Linked DNA regions of Posidoniimonas polymericola. The protein of the gene in region 1 binds, or shares a complex with, the protein of each later gene. Links are inferred from orthologs where the notes say so. Each region holds a gene or a part of one and is shown on either strand. Other genes may lie near its edges.

Region 1 (7,654 bases):
CCTCGACAAGATGGTCGACAACAGCATGATGCTCGCCAAGCGTTACGAGCAAGAGCTTGAGGTGCTCGAGGACCGCTCGGTCGACATCGACTGTGAAGACGACCTGCTCGAGGACCTGGCCGACGTCCGCCGTCGGGTGCTCGACCTGTGGCAGGTGCAGGTGGCCCAGCGCGAGGTGCTGATCGAGTTGTGCGACAACGAACTCGACCACCTCTCGGACGAGGGCCGGCGGCGGCTCGAGCACGTGCGAGACCACATGACCTCGTCGCTGGAGATTGTCGAGATCCTCCGCGGCATGGTGGGCGAGGTCCGCGAGAACTACCGGACCACGATTTCGCTCCGCAGCGCCGACGCGATGAACAAGCTGACCGTGTTTGCCGGGCTGATGCTGCCGGTGTCGGTCATCGCGGGCATCTACGGCATGAACGTCCCGCTGTGGCCCGACCCGTCACGGCCCGGCACATTCTGGGTCGTGATCGGCTCGATGGCGGGCGTGATGGCCGCGCTCACGGTTTACTTCCGCCGCCGGAACTGGCTGTAGCCGCGGCCCAGCCCACAACCACCTCGCCGGCCGCCGCCCGCACCCGCGGCGCGACCACGCAGGGCGTGGCGGGCCTGATCGACAGCTCGCGGCGGATGGCCAGGTCGTCGCAGCCCGAGGTCGGCTCAAGCCGCAGCCGCTGCAGCACGGTCGCCACGATGAGCGTCAGCTGCAGCATCGCCATGTGCTGGCCGATGCAGTTCCGCGGGCCGTGCCCGAACGGAAAGTACGCCCCATCGACCATCTCGGCCGTCCGCTCGGGCGAGAACCGCTCGGGATCAAACCGCAGCGGGTCGGCAAAGAACCGCGGGTCGCGGTGCGTGGCGAACGGGTAAGCGAACACCCATGCACCGCGGCGCAGGCGGTAGCCGTCGAGCGTGGTCGACCGGACCGCCTGGCGGCAGAACAGCACCCAAGCCGACGGGAACAAGCGGAGCGTCTCCTGCAGCGTCTGGCGGACGTAGGCCAGCCGCGGCAGGTCGTCGATCGTCGCCCGCCGGCCGCCGAGCACCTGGTCAACTTCTTCAACAAGCCTGCGGTGCACGTCGGGCTTCCCGAGCACGAGCTTCCAAAACCAGCCGAGCGTCGCGCTCGAGGCGTGACTGCCGGCCAGCAGCATCGTGACGACCTCGTCGCGGGCGAGCCGCTCGCTCATGCCGAGTCCGTCCCCTTCGACGTCGACCGACCTGAGCAGCAGGGCGAGCAGGTCGTCGTGCGCGGTGGGGGCGGCCCGCCGGTCGGCGATCGCCTGGGCGACGTAGCGGTTGATCACGCCGATCACCTCCCGCTTGCGGCGGCGGCTCGGCAGCGGGGCCCAGTCCGGCGGAGAGAGGGGGTTCTCCATGTCGAGCTTGAGGATGTCGGCGCCCTCGATCACGGCCTCGGCCAGCTCCGCGGGGGACGGGCAGTCGCGCCCTTCAGGCCGACAGCCAACAGTCGAGCGGATCGACAGCGACATCGTCAGGGCGGTCATCTCGTCGACCAGATCGATCCGCGGCGTGCTACGCCAGGCGTCGATGCTGCGTTCGGTCTCTTCGACCGTGATCTGGGCGTAGCGGTCCATCGCCCCGCCGCGGAACGCCTGCTGGATGAGTCGGCGTTGGCGGAGCCAGAGCTCGCCCTCGCTGAGCAGCAGGCCATCCCCCAGCACCTGACGCATGACGCGGGTCTGCCAAGGGGCCTTCACGAAGTCTGCGCGACGGTGGACCATGAACTCGTGCAGCACCCGCGGGTGGTTAACGATGTAGACCCGCTTAGAAAGCAGCAGGAAGCTGCTCAGGCCGCCGTGCTGGTGCGCGACCTCCAGCGGGTACTGCAGCGGCTGTCGCCACAACGAAGCCACGTGCCGCCAGGTAAGACCGAGCCAGCGGTTGTAGTTGGCGGGGCCGGGCGGGTGCGACGAACGGCACGAACCGCTGGACGATGTGGAATTGTGAGCCGCAGAATTGAGCGCCATAGCGCGCCAATCACGGGTAATGACCCTGCGCGCTCGGCCGTGGCGCCGCTTCAGTCGATGGGGAGAGGGGCAAGGCGGATCCACCGCCGTGGGCATCGCATGCAACTCGCCCTATCGTAGATCGGGTCGCCGAACGACGCGATCACTTCGGCCCGATTCTCGACCTACTGGTTGCCGCAATCGACGAGGAGCCTGTCCACCGCTGGCGGGCGGGCTACAGTTTATACGGACTCCAATACGGCCGCCCTCAACCTACCATGCAGCACCAACCCGCCACGACTGAGGTCGAAGTCTTCTACGACGGCGACTGCCCGCTCTGCCGGCGGGAGATCGACATGCTGCGTCGCTGGGACAAGCAGGAGAAGATCGAGTTCACCGACATCGCGGCCGCCGGCTTCGACCCCGCGCCGCTGGGCGTCGACATGGCTACGCTGATGGCCGAGATCCACGGCCGCCTGCCCGACGGCAAACTAATCCGTGGCGTCGAGGTGTTCCGGCGGCTGTACGCCGCTACTGGCTGGGGGACAGCGGTCGCGGTGACCCGTTGGCCGGGCGTGCGGCAGCTGCTCGACCTTTCGTACCGCTTCTTCGCCCGCTACCGGCTGAGGCTCACCGGGCGGTGCTCCGCCGGCGAGTGCCAATTGGGCGAGTAGTCGCAGGGCGTGCTGTTTACGCAACGCTGGAAAGTGACCCGGCGGTCACTACCTGCGACCGAGGCCGGGCGAGTAAGATGAGCGACTCCACCCCAGCTGCCTTCGCCCGCCGACGCCAAAATGCTCGCCAAACGCGTTATCCCGTGCCTGGACGTCGACCGTGGTCGCGTCGTGAAGGGGACCAACTTCGTCAACCTGGTCGACGCCGGAGACCCGGTCGAGGTCGCCAAGCGGTACGAGTCCGAGGGCGCCGACGAGCTGGTGTTTCTCGACATCACCGCCAGCCACGAGAGCCGCGACATCACCGCCGACATGGTCCGCCACGTGGCCGAGGTGGTGTTCATGCCGTTCACGGTTGGCGGCGGCATCCGCACCCTCGAGGACGCGCGGCGGCTGATCCAGGCGGGCGCCGAGAAGGTCAGCATCAACTCCGCCGCGGTCAAGACGCCCGAGGTCGTGACCGAGATCGCCCGCGCGTTTGGCAGCTGCGCGACCGTCGTGAACATCGACCCCAAGCGGGTCCAGCGGGACGGCCGCGAGTTCTGGGACGTGCACATCAACGGCGGCCGGCTGCCGACCGGTCTCGAGGCGGTCGCCTGGGCCAAGGAGGTTGAGCGGCTCGGCGCCGGCGAGATCGTGCTCACCTGCATGGACCGCGACGGCACCAAGGACGGCTACGACCTCGAGATCACCCGCGCCGTCAGCGAAGCGGTCGGCATCCCGGTGGTCGCCTCGGGCGGAGCCGGCGGCCCCCAGCACCTGGCTGAGGTGGTCACTGCCGGCAAGGCCGACGCCGCCCTGGCGGCTAGCATTTTCCACTTTGGTGAGTACACCATCGAGGAGACCAAGCGGGTGATGCGGGAGTACGGCGCGCCGGTCCGGCTGTAGGCGACCTCGATTTGGCGCGGCCCGCACATCGCCTGGAACGCGAGCCGCTCCCGGCGGGTTCGCTGTGGAGTCAGGATCGGCTTCCGGCGAACCTTCTACGCCGGCGACCGTCTGTAGGGGGTGCAGTCCGGACCGATGGGGCGCCGGGGCAGATTCGTCCTGGGTACACTATCGACCCCCACCGGCCGGTCCACGGACGACGCCCATGCCCCGCCTGATTGCCCTCTACCGCGAAGCGTACAGCGGCCTGCCCCGCGCGGTCTGGCTGCTGGCTGCGCTGATCTTTGTTAACCGCTGCGGCACGATGGTGCTGCCGTTCCTGGCGATCTACCTCAAGAAGGTGCACGGCGTCGACCCTGCGTTGGCTATCCAGTTCCTGGCGATCTACGGCCTGGGAGGAGTCGCGGGCGCGTACCTTGGGGGGTGGCTCACCGAGCGGGTTGGTGCGATGCGGGTGGTGCTGGGCTCGCTGCTGCTGAGCGCGCCGGCCTACGCCGCGCTGGCGGCCTGCACCCAGACCACGCAGTTCGGCGCGGTGCTGCTGTACCTGAGCATCGCCGCAGAGACCATCCGCCCGGCGATCGCCACCGCGACCTCCGACCACGCCCCGCCTGAGCTGCTGTCGCGGGCGTTCGCGTTGAACCGGCTGGCGATGAACCTGGGGATGTCGATCGGGCCGGCGGTGGGCGGCTACCTGGCGCACGCCGGACTGTGGCCGCTGCTGTTCTCGATTAACGGCGTGTTTGTGCTGTTGTCGGCGGTGGTGACTCTCACGGCCTTCGACCTGTCCGGCCCCGCCGCGGCGACCCCCGAGAGCCCCCGCCGGACTTCGCTAGGCGGCCCATTCGCCGACCGTCCGTTCCTGATGTTCCTGCTGCTGCAGTCGGCCGCTGGGCTGGTGTTCTTCCAGATCATCAGCACGCTGCCGATGTACCTGGCCGAGCAGTACGGCCTGGGCGAGGACCAGATCGGCACGATCTTTGTCGTCAACACGGCGCTGATTGTCGTGTTCGAGATGATCCTGACCGAGAAGCTCCGCCGGCTGCCGCCGCTGCGGGTCGTGGCGGTCGGCACGCTGCTGTTCTGCCTGGGGTTTGGCTGCTCGCCGTTCGGCGGCGGTTTCGCCTGGGCGGTGGCGTTGGCGGTGGTGTGGACCGCCGGCGAGATGCTCAACGCCCCGTTCGGCATGACGCACGTCGCCCGGCGGTCGAGTGGCCGCAACCGAGGGGCCTACATGGGGCTGAACTCGGTGTCGCACGCCACCGCGTTCGTGGGGGCCCCGCTGGTCGGTGGACTCCTGTACCAGATCGACCCGCGGCTGCCGTGGTGGTGCTGCCTGGGGATGGCGGCCCTGCTGCCACCGGCATTCTGGGCGCTGAGCGCCTGGGCGGCGCCGCCCGCCGCCGACCGCCACGGCGAGCCCGGGCAGGCCGCCTGACCCGCCCCGGGGCGGGCCGCGTGGCCGCCCGGGCGGGGACCGCTAGATTCTTCTCCAGGAGGTCCACCTGCCGCCTTCTTCGGTGTATGCTGGGGGTTTCCCGGCACGGGGCACGGCAACGCCCTGCGCGTCGGGCGAAAATTGGGAAGCCCCAACGGCTAGACCAACAGCTACCCCCTAACAGCTACCCCCCAACAGCTACGCAGAGGAGAGCGACCGATGGCGAGTGTCGCCGAGGCCGTCAAGAGCGGACTGATCCCCAACACGGCGGATCTGGAGGTAAACAAGCTGTTCCGCGCCTGCGTCAAGCAGGAGGCTTCGGACCTGCACCTGAAGGTCGGCAAACCGCCGATGATGCGGGTCGGCGGCACGCTGCGGGCGCTCAACTCGCCCGCCATCCGCGACGAGGAGATGCTGCACCTCCTCTACCCGCTGATGAACGACCGCAGCCGCAAGATCTTCGAGCGGGACGGCGGCGCCGACTTCGCCCACACCGTCAACGTCGACGGCGTCGACTGGCGGTTCCGCGTCAACCTGCTGCAGCAGCTCGGCCACATGGGCCTGGTCGCGCGGCGGGTCAACAACTTCATCCCGGACTTCGAGGGCCTGTACCTGCCCGGCTCGGTCGAGCACCTCTGCAAGTTCGACCAGGGCATGGTGCTGCTGGCGGGGGTTACGGGTTCCGGCAAGAGCACGACCATCGGCTCGATGCTCAACTGGATCAACCGGCACTACCGCAAGCACATCCTGACGCTGGAAGACCCGATTGAATTTGTGTTCACCGAGGACAAGTGCCTCGTGAATCAACGCGAAATCGGCCTGGACGTAATCGACTTCGAGATCGGCATGAAGCACGCCGTCCGCCAGGACCCGGACATCATCCTGGTCGGCGAGATGCGTGACAAAGAGACCTTCATGACCGCCATCCACGCGGCCGAAACGGGCCACCTGGTGTTCGGGACGATCCACGCCTCGAGCGCGTCGACCACCATCGGCCGTATCCTCGACCTCTTCCCGCAGGACATGCACCCCGCCCTGCGGAGCGCGATCGCGTTCAACATGAAGGGGATTGTCGCCCAGAAGCTCCTCAAGAGCATCAAGCCGGGCGTCAGCCGGGTGCCGACGGTCGAGATCATGACCTTCACGCCGCTGATCCGCAAACTGGTGCTCGAGGAAGAGGACGCCAAGCTCGGTGACGCCATCCGGATCGGCGCCGAGGACGGCATGCAAAACTTCACCCAAAGCCTCAAGGGCCTGGTCGACGCCGAGCTGATCGACCGCACGGTCGCGATGGAAGTCGCCCCCGATCCCGAGCAATTGAAAATGGCCCTCAAGGGAATCGACGTGTCCCAGGGCGGTATCCTCTGATGAAGCAAGCTGTGCTCCGACTATCCCTCCCCGGGACCCTTGGGGTCCTTGCGCCGGCCGTGCTGGCGATTTTGCTGCTTGGTCCTGCTCATTGTTTCGGACAGGTTGGCCTCGGCGACGTGCTTGGCGCCCAAGCGGCTGGGCAGGAGCTCGAGGGGCAGAACGCTCGGCGGGCGGCCAACGCCGCCGCCGACCAGGGAGCTATTGACGCCCCCGAGGCGCCCGACGCTCCGGAAAACCCAGAGTCGACCGACGCCCCGGTGCCCGTGTCGGGCAACCGCCCCGCGGCGAGCGGCCCGACCTACACCGACTCGGACGGCCTGCAGCGGGGCCGCGCCGAGGGGCTGCAGGACAAGTGGGGCGACTCGCACGCCATGTACCGCGACACCCGGCCGTTTGTGTCGTGGCTCAAGCTGCTGCCGGTGCTGCTGCTGTACCTGATCTGGATCCGCACCTGTGACTGGGTGAACCGGGCGTCACAGATCCATAAGCTGGGCTACGCCCTGTGGAACGGCATCGTCGTGGGCTGCGGGTTGATTGGCCTACTGGTGGTCATCCTGCTGCCAATCTACGCCGCCGGCATCAGCGTCTACGCCCTGCTCGTCCTGGGGCCGTTTATCGCGTTTGCAATCGCCCACAACCGCTCGGTCCAGCAGCACCAGAAGGTCTTCACGAAGGATTGGTGGCAGTACACCATGGCGACCCTGGCGAACAAATTCGGGGCCAAGATCGACGTGGAAAAGAAGGCCGACTACGAGAAGGGCCCGCCGGTCGACCTGATCGCCAAGGGGGGTATAGACGACCGCGCCAACCAGGCCAACCTGATGACCGCCCGGCTCTCGCCAGGCTACGTGCTGGTCAAGGAGCTGATCGCCGACATGACCAAGCGCCGCAGCGACCGCGTGCTGCTCGACTACGGCCAGGAGGCGGTCGGCGTGCGGCACTACATCGACGGCGTCTGGGACGTCGGCGAGCCACGCGACCGCGAGTCCGGCGACGTCATGCTGGCCGTCATGAAGCAGCTCGCCGACATGGACGTCAAAGAGCGGGTCAAGAAGCAGTCCGGCAAGTTCGCCGCCAAGTACAACGGGGCCGATTTTACCTGCCCGATCATCAGCCAGGGCGTCAAGACCGGCGAGCGGGTGATGGTCTCGCTGCAAAGCTCCAACTCGAAGCCGCTGAACTCCTTCGCCGAGCTCGGGATGCGGGACAAGCTGTCCCAGCCGTGGGCCGACGCCCTGCAGCAGAGCGAGGGGCTGCTGCTGGTCTCCGCAATGCCCGAGGGCGGCCTCACCACGCTGGTGGACGTC
Region 2 (7,609 bases), on another replicon or contig:
GCGGGGCTTCCACGCTAGTAGTCGTCGGCATTGGTGGGCGGCAGGGCGAGGGGACGATCACGAGCCGCGGCGGCGCCGGGCGGGCGTGACGAACCGCCATCATGTGCATCTTGGGCGCCAGATTCCCCCCAGCTGGAGTGGAAAACTTTGCCGCAACTGTGGGGACTCCTCAGGAACAATCGCCCGGCGACCGTTCTGACCGGCGCAACCTGATCGCACCCCGCCAATTACGTGGCAGGAAAAAGTTGCCAGGCTTAACGCCGCGTGGCGCCGGGGACGATCTATTCTTCTACGGGCGGCCAGTGCTGCGGCCCGGCACGCACCCCCTCCCCGAATCCCTCCCGCACCCTCCTGATTCCCTGCCCGCCATTATGATCGATCTCGCCGCCGCACCGACCTCTCCCGCCAACGACCTGCTCAGCGAGCGGGTCAGCAACGCCCTGGCCGCCAGCCCCCACGTGCCGGGCAGCCAGCTCCGCGTCGAAGCCGCTGAAGGCTCGGTCCGGTTGCACGGCAGCGTCAGCACCTTCTTCGAGAAGCAGATGGCTCAGGAGCTGGTCCGCCGCCTCGACGGTGTCGACCGGATCGAGAACCTGCTGCAGGTGAGCTGGACCTAAACCGCCCTTCTGGCCGAGAACCGCCATGCCGCCCTGGATCGAAGTCGCCGACGACTTGGCCGCCGGGCGGGAAGCCATCCGCCGCGGCCGCTACGGGGTCATCGAGACCCACGCCGGTCGGCTTGTGTCGGTGACCCTGCGGCCGTGGCCGAAGCTGCTCTCGCTCCGCGAGCTGTGGCCGGTCGGCGACAGCTACCACGAGCGCGGCCCCGCCGACCGCTGCCGGCTGTACTACAACCAGCCGCGGCGGCACGCGAAGTTCCTGGCGCTGAAGTACGTCGCGACCACCGGCGGGACGAGCTACCGCACGTTCCTCTCCGCGGTGCGCGTGCTCGACCGCATCGCCGAGATCAAGCAGGCCGACGCGCTGCTCTGCGACGCGGCCAATGGCCGCCTCTCCGACCGCTTCATGGCCCGCATGGGGTGGGAGCCCCACGCCCCGATGCCGTGGCGGCGGAATTTTATTAAGCGTTTCTACGGCAGCTACCCGGGCGCCGCGGCCAAGCCCGCTTGCACAGCTGGAGAACCGACCAGCGCCGCGGCAGAACCGACTCCCACCGCGGCAGAACCGACTGGCGCCGCGGCAGAACCGACTGGCGCCGCGGCAGAATACGGCCGCGCCGGCGCGTCGCGGCCGGTTGTGCTGACTTCCCTCTCTGACTCGACACCACAGAGCACGCCCCTGGGGGGCGTGTTGACCGATGAGCAACCCTGACAAAGGCTACCGCCGGCTCGACGCGTGGCAGAGCTCGCTCGAGCTGGTGCACGCTATCCGCGAGATCTCTCTAACGGCGCCCGAAGATCGGCCGAACGGCATCGCCGTGAGGATGCGGCGGCTGTCGGCCTCCGTGCCGCGGCAGCTCGCCAAAGGCTACGGGCAAGAGGGCAAGGAGTACCGGGCCCACGTCGTCCACGCCCGTCAGACCCTCGCCGAGCTCGAGGACCAGATTGCCGCCGCGGTGCGGCACGGCTACCTCAGCCCGCAGCAGACCTGCCCGGCGCAGCGTCGGGCGGAGCGGATCGGCTCGCTCTTGAACTGCATGGCGATGGCGCTGGAGCACTGCTAGGCGGCAAACTGCCAGGCGCCGCACTGCTAGCGTCGGCGTGACCCCGCTGGCAACTGATCTTGGCCCGTCGGGGGGCGGTTGCTACGCTCCGCCCCGTGATCACCCGCCGCTATGCCCTCGAACGGCTCGGCGCGCGGCGCCGCGAATTGCCCCCCCTCCCAACCGGATTGCCTCAAGGATGAGCGCCCGGCGGTTAATCTGTTGCCTTGTTTGCCTGTCGATGTTGACCGGTTGCGGTCGTGTTGTGTTCCAGCCGCAGCAGCAGACCGCCCAGGCAATCCAGCTCTCGCCCGAGCAGCAGCAGACCCTCGCCCAGCAACAGCAGCAGTACCAGAGCCGCGCGTCAGAGCTGGACCGCGACAACCAGGAGCTCGAGTCGCTGCTGGCCCAGTCGCGGCAGGAGTCGCAGCTGCTCAGGGAGCAGATCTCGGCCACCCAGGATCAGCTCCGCGCCACCACCGACCAGCTCGCCGGGCTGCAGCAAGAGAAGGTTCAGCTGCAGGACCGCACCCAGGCGATGATGGCCAGCGTCAAGACGCCCGGCGCCGCCGGGATCCGCGCCAACAACACCCTGCTGCGGCCGCTCAGCGTCGGCAGCCTGCCGGGCGTCGAGGTCCGGCAGGACGGCGACACGATCCGGGTCTCGATCCCGGCGGACGAGGTCTTCCAGTACGGCGGCGCCCAGCTCAAGCCGGGCGGCGATCAACTGCTGAAGCGGGTCGCCGCGGACCTGCTGGCCAACTACCCGGAGCAGGTGATCGGCATCGAGGGCCACACCGACAGCGCCCCGCCCGCGTCGCCGCAGTTCCCTACCAGCCACCACCTGTCGGTGGCCCAGGCCACGGCGGCCTACGACCTGCTGACCCGCTCCGCCGGCGTGCCGGCCCAGCAGCTGTTCGTCATCGGGCACGGCGGCAACCACCCGCGGATGTCCAACGCCACCGAGGCGGGCCGCCAGGCGAACCGCCGGCTCGAGGTGGTTGTCTACCCGGAAGTGGTCCGCCGCCGCTAACCGCCGCGGGCCAGGGCGTTGGCCTCGCGGGGCCGCCCCCATGCCGCGGCACGCCCGCGGAGATTAAACTAGAGTCCGCAACCAAGCTCCCCGGACTCAGTAAGGCGTCTCTCCTTCCATGCTGGCGATCATCAACTACGAGATGGGCAACCTCCGCTCCGTGCAGAAGGCGCTGGAGAAGGTGGGCCACGAGGCGACCATCACCGACCGGCCCGACGAGATCGCCGCCGCCGACAAGCTGGTGTTGCCCGGCGTGGGCGCGTTCGCCGACGCCATCTCGGCCCTGCACCAGAAGCAGCTGGTCGAGCCGATCAAGGACGCGATCGCCGGCGGCAAGCCGTTCTTGGGCGTCTGCCTCGGGATGCAGCTGCTGCTGGACGTCAGCTACGAGGACGGCGAGCACCAGGGCCTGGGGGTCGTGCCGGGCGAGGTGCGGAAGTTCGCCGTGCCCGCCGAGCTGAAGGTCCCGCACATGGGCTGGAACCAGGCCCGATTCGCCAGGCCGACGCGGCTGTTCTCCGGGATCCAGGACGAGTCGTACTTCTACTTCGTTCACTCCTATTACGTTGCGCCGACCGACCCAAGCGTCGTCGCCGCCGAGTGCGACTACGGCGGCCCCTTCTGCGCGGCGATCGAGCGGGACAACCTGTTCGCCACGCAGTTCCACCCGGAGAAAAGCCAGGCCGACGGGCTGCGGGTGCTGAAGAATTTTGCGGAGCTGTGACCCAGTTTGCAGACACAGGCCCCGAGGCCGCGGCTTGAACCCGCCCCTGCCATTTGCGATATTGGTGGCGCTGAAACGGCGTCTCTGTTCTAACTAGGGTGCGTGATGGAAGTCTGGCCGGCGATCGATCTGCGGGGCGGGAAGTGTGTCCGCTTGCGGCAGGGCGACTACGCGCAGGAAACGGTCTTTGACGACAACCCGGTCGCCGTGGCGCGACAATTTGCCGCGGCCGGAGCCAAGCGGCTGCACGTCGTCGACCTCGACGGCGCCCGCGAGGGGACTTCCGTAAACCTGCCGGCGGTGCAGGACATCGTGGCCAACGTCGACATGCAGGTCGAGCTCGGCGGCGGCGTCCGCGACGAGCAGTCGATCCTGGAGCTGCTCGGCTTCGGGCTCAACCGGCTGGTGATCGGCACGTCGGCCATCAAGCGCCCCGACTGGTTCCAGGAGATCGTCCGCAAGTTCCCCAATCGCCTAGTGCTCGGCATCGACGCCCGCGACGGGCGGGTCGCCACCGACGGCTGGCTCGAGACCTCCGACGCCACCGCGGTCGAGCTCGCGCAGCAGTTCAACGAAGAGCCGGTCGCGGCGATCGTGTACACCGACATCGCCACCGATGGCATGATGTCCGGCCCCAACGTCGCGGCGATGGCCGAGATGCAACGTTCCGTCAAGCTGCCGGTGGTCGCCTCCGGCGGCGTCACCTCGATCGACGACGTCCGCGCCCTGCACGAGGCCGGCCTGGCCGGCTGCATCATCGGCCGCGCGCTGTACGAGGGCGCCATCGACCTGGCCGAAGCGGTCGGCGTCGCCGGCGACTAATCGCCCCCTCCGCCTAGTCGGTGTGGGGGGCCCCGCCCGCCAAGCCATCAACCGCTTGGACGCCGCTCCTCTAGCATTGATTCCACTGGCATCGATTCCACTGGCATCGATTCCTCTAGCACGATGCGGCCCTGCTGGCGGTGATTGGCGCGTTTCTGCCGCCTCTGGCGTGTCGCTTCCGCACGCACAGTGAGCGTTGTTGACAACCCGCGCTCGATCGCCGTAAAGCGCCTTTGCGCCGCCCCATTTACGGACGACAATATCTAGTAGAGGGACCCGGCGGACCGACCGCCGCCAGCCCCGCGGACTCTCTCCACTTCTCTCACAGAAGGAGCCGCCCGACCAGCAGCAAGCGATGCGTCGATCTTTATCGTCGAGCCCCTTGTCGAGCCCCCTCGACGCGCGGCCCCGACGGGCGGTATCGACGGGCGCCCTGCGTGACGCTTCGTCCTACCTCCGCTTCTTTCCCTTTTCTGCTCTCGGAGGCGACAATGGCTATCAATGTTGAAAATGTCCGCAACATCGCGGTGTGCGGACACGGCTCGTCTGGCAAGACCTCGCTGGTCGACGCCATGCTCGTGAAGTCCGGCGCGGTGAACGGTCGACCCAGCGTCGACGACGGCTCCAGCATCTGCGACTTCGACGAAGAGGAGAAACACCACAAGCACTCGGTCGAGGCCACCCTCACCCACTTCGAGCACAACGGCCGCTGGTTCAACGTGCTGGACACCCCCGGCTACCCCGACCTCATCGGCCAGACCATCAGCGCCCTGCGGGGCGTCGACACCGCGCTCATCTGCATCGACGCGCACGCCGGCATCAAGGTCAACACGCGGCGCGTCTGGGAAGAGGCCGGCAAGGCGGGCCTCGCGCGGATCCTCTGCATCACCAAGCTCGACGACCAGAACATCGACTTCAGCGGACTGCTGGACGACATCCACGAGACCTTCGGCAAGGAGTGCGTGCTGTTCGACGCGCCCGACGCCACCGGTGAGGGCCTCCACGAGGTGATCGGCGCGCTCGACCCGGTGCACGGCAGCTCCTCGGTGGTCGACCTGGCAGCCGTCCACGAGACCGCCGTCGAGACCATCATCGAGGTCGACGAGCAGGTCATGGAGAAGTACTTCGAGGGCGAGGAGCCCGACCACGCCAAGCTGGCCCGGCTGGCGGTCGAGGCCGAGAAGCAGGGCGCGGTCACCCCGGTCGTGTGCGTCAGCGTCAAGTCCGACGTCGGCGTCACCGAGCTGATGGACATGCTCGCCGAGGAGGCGTTCTCCCCCTGCGAGATGCCCCACAAGGGGAAGAAAGACGGCGACGAGGTGACCCTCAAGGCCGACCCCAACGCGCCGCTCGCCGCCCAGGTGTTCCGCACCCGCGTCGACCCGTTCGTGCAGAAGCTGTCGTTCATCCGCGTCTACTCCGGCACGCTCAAGCGCGACTCGACGGTCCCCTGCAGCAAGACCAACCGGGGGATCAGGATCGGCGCGCTGCTGCGGGTGCAGGCCGACAAGACCGAGCCGATCGACGAGGCCGGCCCCGGCGACCTGGTGGCGGTCGCCAAGTGCGACGACCTGCACACCGGCATGTCGCTCGGCGAGATCGAGTTGCCGCCGATCAACTTCCCGACCGCGATGATCGGGCTGGCGGTGTCGCCCAAGAACCACGGCGACGAGGCCAAGCTCTCCGCCGCGCTCCACAAGCTGGTCGAGGAGGACCCGACGATCCACGTCGAGCACGACCCCGAGACCAAGGAGACCGTGCTGACCGGCATGAGCGAGCTGCACCTGAACCTGGTGCGCGAGCGGCTCGCCCGGCGGGACCACGTCGAGATCGAGACCCACGAGCCGAAGATCCCCTACCGCGAGACGATCACCGCCAACGGCGAGGGGAGCTACCGCCACAAGAAGCAGAGCGGCGGGGCCGGCCAGTTCGCCGAGGTCCACATCCGCATGTACCCGCTCCCCGAGGGGACCGACCCCGAGGAGTACGCCACCAAGGACCGCTTCCCGCAGCTCAAGCACACCCACTACCACCCCAAGCAGAACTTCCTATGGGTCGACACGGTCGTCGGTGGGGCGATCCCCGGCAACTTCATGCCGGCAATCGAGAAGGGCTTCCTCGAGCGGATCGAGCGGGGCGTGATCTCCGGCTGCGCGGTGCAGAACGTCTGCGTCGAGGTGCACTTCGGCAAGGACCACCCGGTCGACTCCAACGAGACCGCCTTCCGCACCGCCGCCAGCCGCGCGTTCGCCGAGGTCTTCAAGCAGTCGCAGCCGGCCCTGATGGAGCCGTTCGTCAAGCTCGAGGTCACCGTGCCGGCCGACAACGTCGGCGACGTCAGCAGCGACCTCTCCGGCCGCCGCGGGCAGATGCTCGGCATGGACCAGGCCCCCGGCGGACTGACCGTGGTCACCGCCAAGGCGCCGCTGTCCGAGGTGATGACCTACGCCCGCACCCTCGGCAGCATGACCGGCGGGCAGGGGAGCTACACGATGGAGTTCGCCGCCTACGAGCCGGTCCCCGGCCACGTGCAGCAGGAAGTCATCGCCAAGGCGAAGATGAAGGACGACGAGGACTAAGTCTGGCGACCAGACGAACGCCGCCGTGGGCGCCACAGGAGGCCCGCGGCGGCGAGGGCCAACGCAAGGCCGGCCGGCTCCGGAACCGCCACCAGGTTCGAGACAAACACGCCGGACGTGCCGTCGGTGAAGGTGGCGGTGAACAAGATCTGGCCGCGGTCGTTGAAGTACTTCTGCGACGAAGTGGCGAACAGGTCGTTGCCGAAGGGAGACAGCCTCTCGATCACCCGTTCGTCGGTGATGGCGGGATCCGGGTTAACGTCAAGACTCTCGCCGGTGTGGGCAATCAACTGCAAGTCGCCTTGCAGGTTCTCTGCCCAGATCCCACTCGGTTCAGGGCCGAGGTCAAAGCCCGAGTCATTGACGACGAAACAATGGAACGCGACACGACCGCTGGCGTTCGCCTCAAACGTGGCCCACTGGCCCGACCAGCCCCACTCACCGAAGTCGCCAAGAACGGCGCATGGTGGGAGACCGGGCGCCTGCTGCCCCTCGACTGCTACGACGGCAAGATCTTCGCGGCTCGCCCCCTTAAAGATGCCGCTGTCCCGGTCTCTATCGCCCGTCTCCAGGTCGGCGGCGAACACAACGACTCCGCTGTCGCTAATCGTGGGGGGGTAGGGGTACCCCAGGGTTATGCCTTCCGCCCCGGGTAGGGAGTCGCCCCATGATGCGATTGATCGGAGTTGACCGTCCGGGCCGGTGACCCATACATCCACGCCTCCAAACGCCGGGGGCGCAGTGGAATAAACATCGCCGATAAAGGCTACCTCACCGGAGCTGTTCAT

What was found.
Region 2: the proteins of hisF (region 1) and hisH are in contact, whole or in part, in a crystal structure (PDB 6RU0), measured with the Thermotoga maritima proteins. The link is inferred for Posidoniimonas polymericola from one-to-one orthologs. Residues at the interface, in WP_004080486.1 of Thermotoga maritima: Met1, Leu2, Ala3, Arg5, Ser40, Glu41, Asp45, Glu46, Ala70, Glu71, Ile73, Asp74, Ile75, Pro76, Phe77, Asp98, Lys99, Ser122, Gln123, Glu161, Thr195, Leu196, Asn247, Arg249, Glu251; in WP_004080484.1 of Thermotoga maritima: Asn15, Arg18, Arg22, Arg117, Leu118, Pro119, His120, Met121, Gly122, Trp123, Asn124, Asn134, Gly135, Tyr136, Tyr138, Val140, Tyr158, Glu180, Lys181, Ser182, Ser183, Lys184, Ile185.

What each region holds. Positions count from the first base shown.
Region 1 is NZ_SJPO01000001.1:807,194-814,847, reverse strand. Bases 1,730-4,654 are described here. They hold hisF (imidazole glycerol phosphate synthase subunit HisF), read left to right. Parts: upstream 1,730-2,770; coding sequence 2,771-3,538; downstream 3,539-4,654. Other genes in these bases: Pla123a_RS03295 (MFS transporter), read left to right, coding at 3,744-4,654; Pla123a_RS03305 (thiol-disulfide oxidoreductase DCC family protein), read left to right, coding at 2,255-2,650; Pla123a_RS03310 (cytochrome P450), read right to left, coding at 1,730-1,997. In the rest of the region: Pla123a_RS03315 (magnesium transporter CorA family protein), read left to right, coding at 1-541; more of Pla123a_RS03310, read right to left, coding at 507-1,729; more of Pla123a_RS03295, read left to right, coding at 4,655-4,976; Pla123a_RS03290 (type IV pilus twitching motility protein PilT), read left to right, coding at 5,196-6,344; Pla123a_RS03285 (ATPase, T2SS/T4P/T4SS family), read left to right, coding at 6,356-7,654.
Region 2 is NZ_SJPO01000003.1:445,878-453,486, forward strand. What follows is about bases 1,738-4,617. They hold hisH (imidazole glycerol phosphate synthase subunit HisH), read left to right. Parts: upstream 1,738-2,814; coding sequence 2,815-3,420; downstream 3,421-4,617. Other genes in these bases: Pla123a_RS08560 (OmpA/MotB family protein), read left to right, coding at 1,905-2,696; hisA (1-(5-phosphoribosyl)-5-[(5-phosphoribosylamino)methylideneamino]imidazole-4-carboxamide isomerase), read left to right, coding at 3,526-4,242. Outside these bases: Pla123a_RS24540 (hypothetical protein), read right to left, coding at 1-31; Pla123a_RS08545 (BON domain-containing protein), read left to right, coding at 372-617; Pla123a_RS08550 (hypothetical protein), read left to right, coding at 643-1,332; Pla123a_RS08555 (four helix bundle protein), read left to right, coding at 1,319-1,684; Pla123a_RS08575 (elongation factor G), read left to right, coding at 4,734-6,821; Pla123a_RS08580 (DUF7453 family protein), read right to left, coding at 6,818-7,609. UniProt on the Escherichia coli protein: IGPS catalyzes the conversion of PRFAR and glutamine to IGP, AICAR and glutamate. The HisH subunit catalyzes the hydrolysis of glutamine to glutamate and ammonia as part of the synthesis of IGP and AICAR.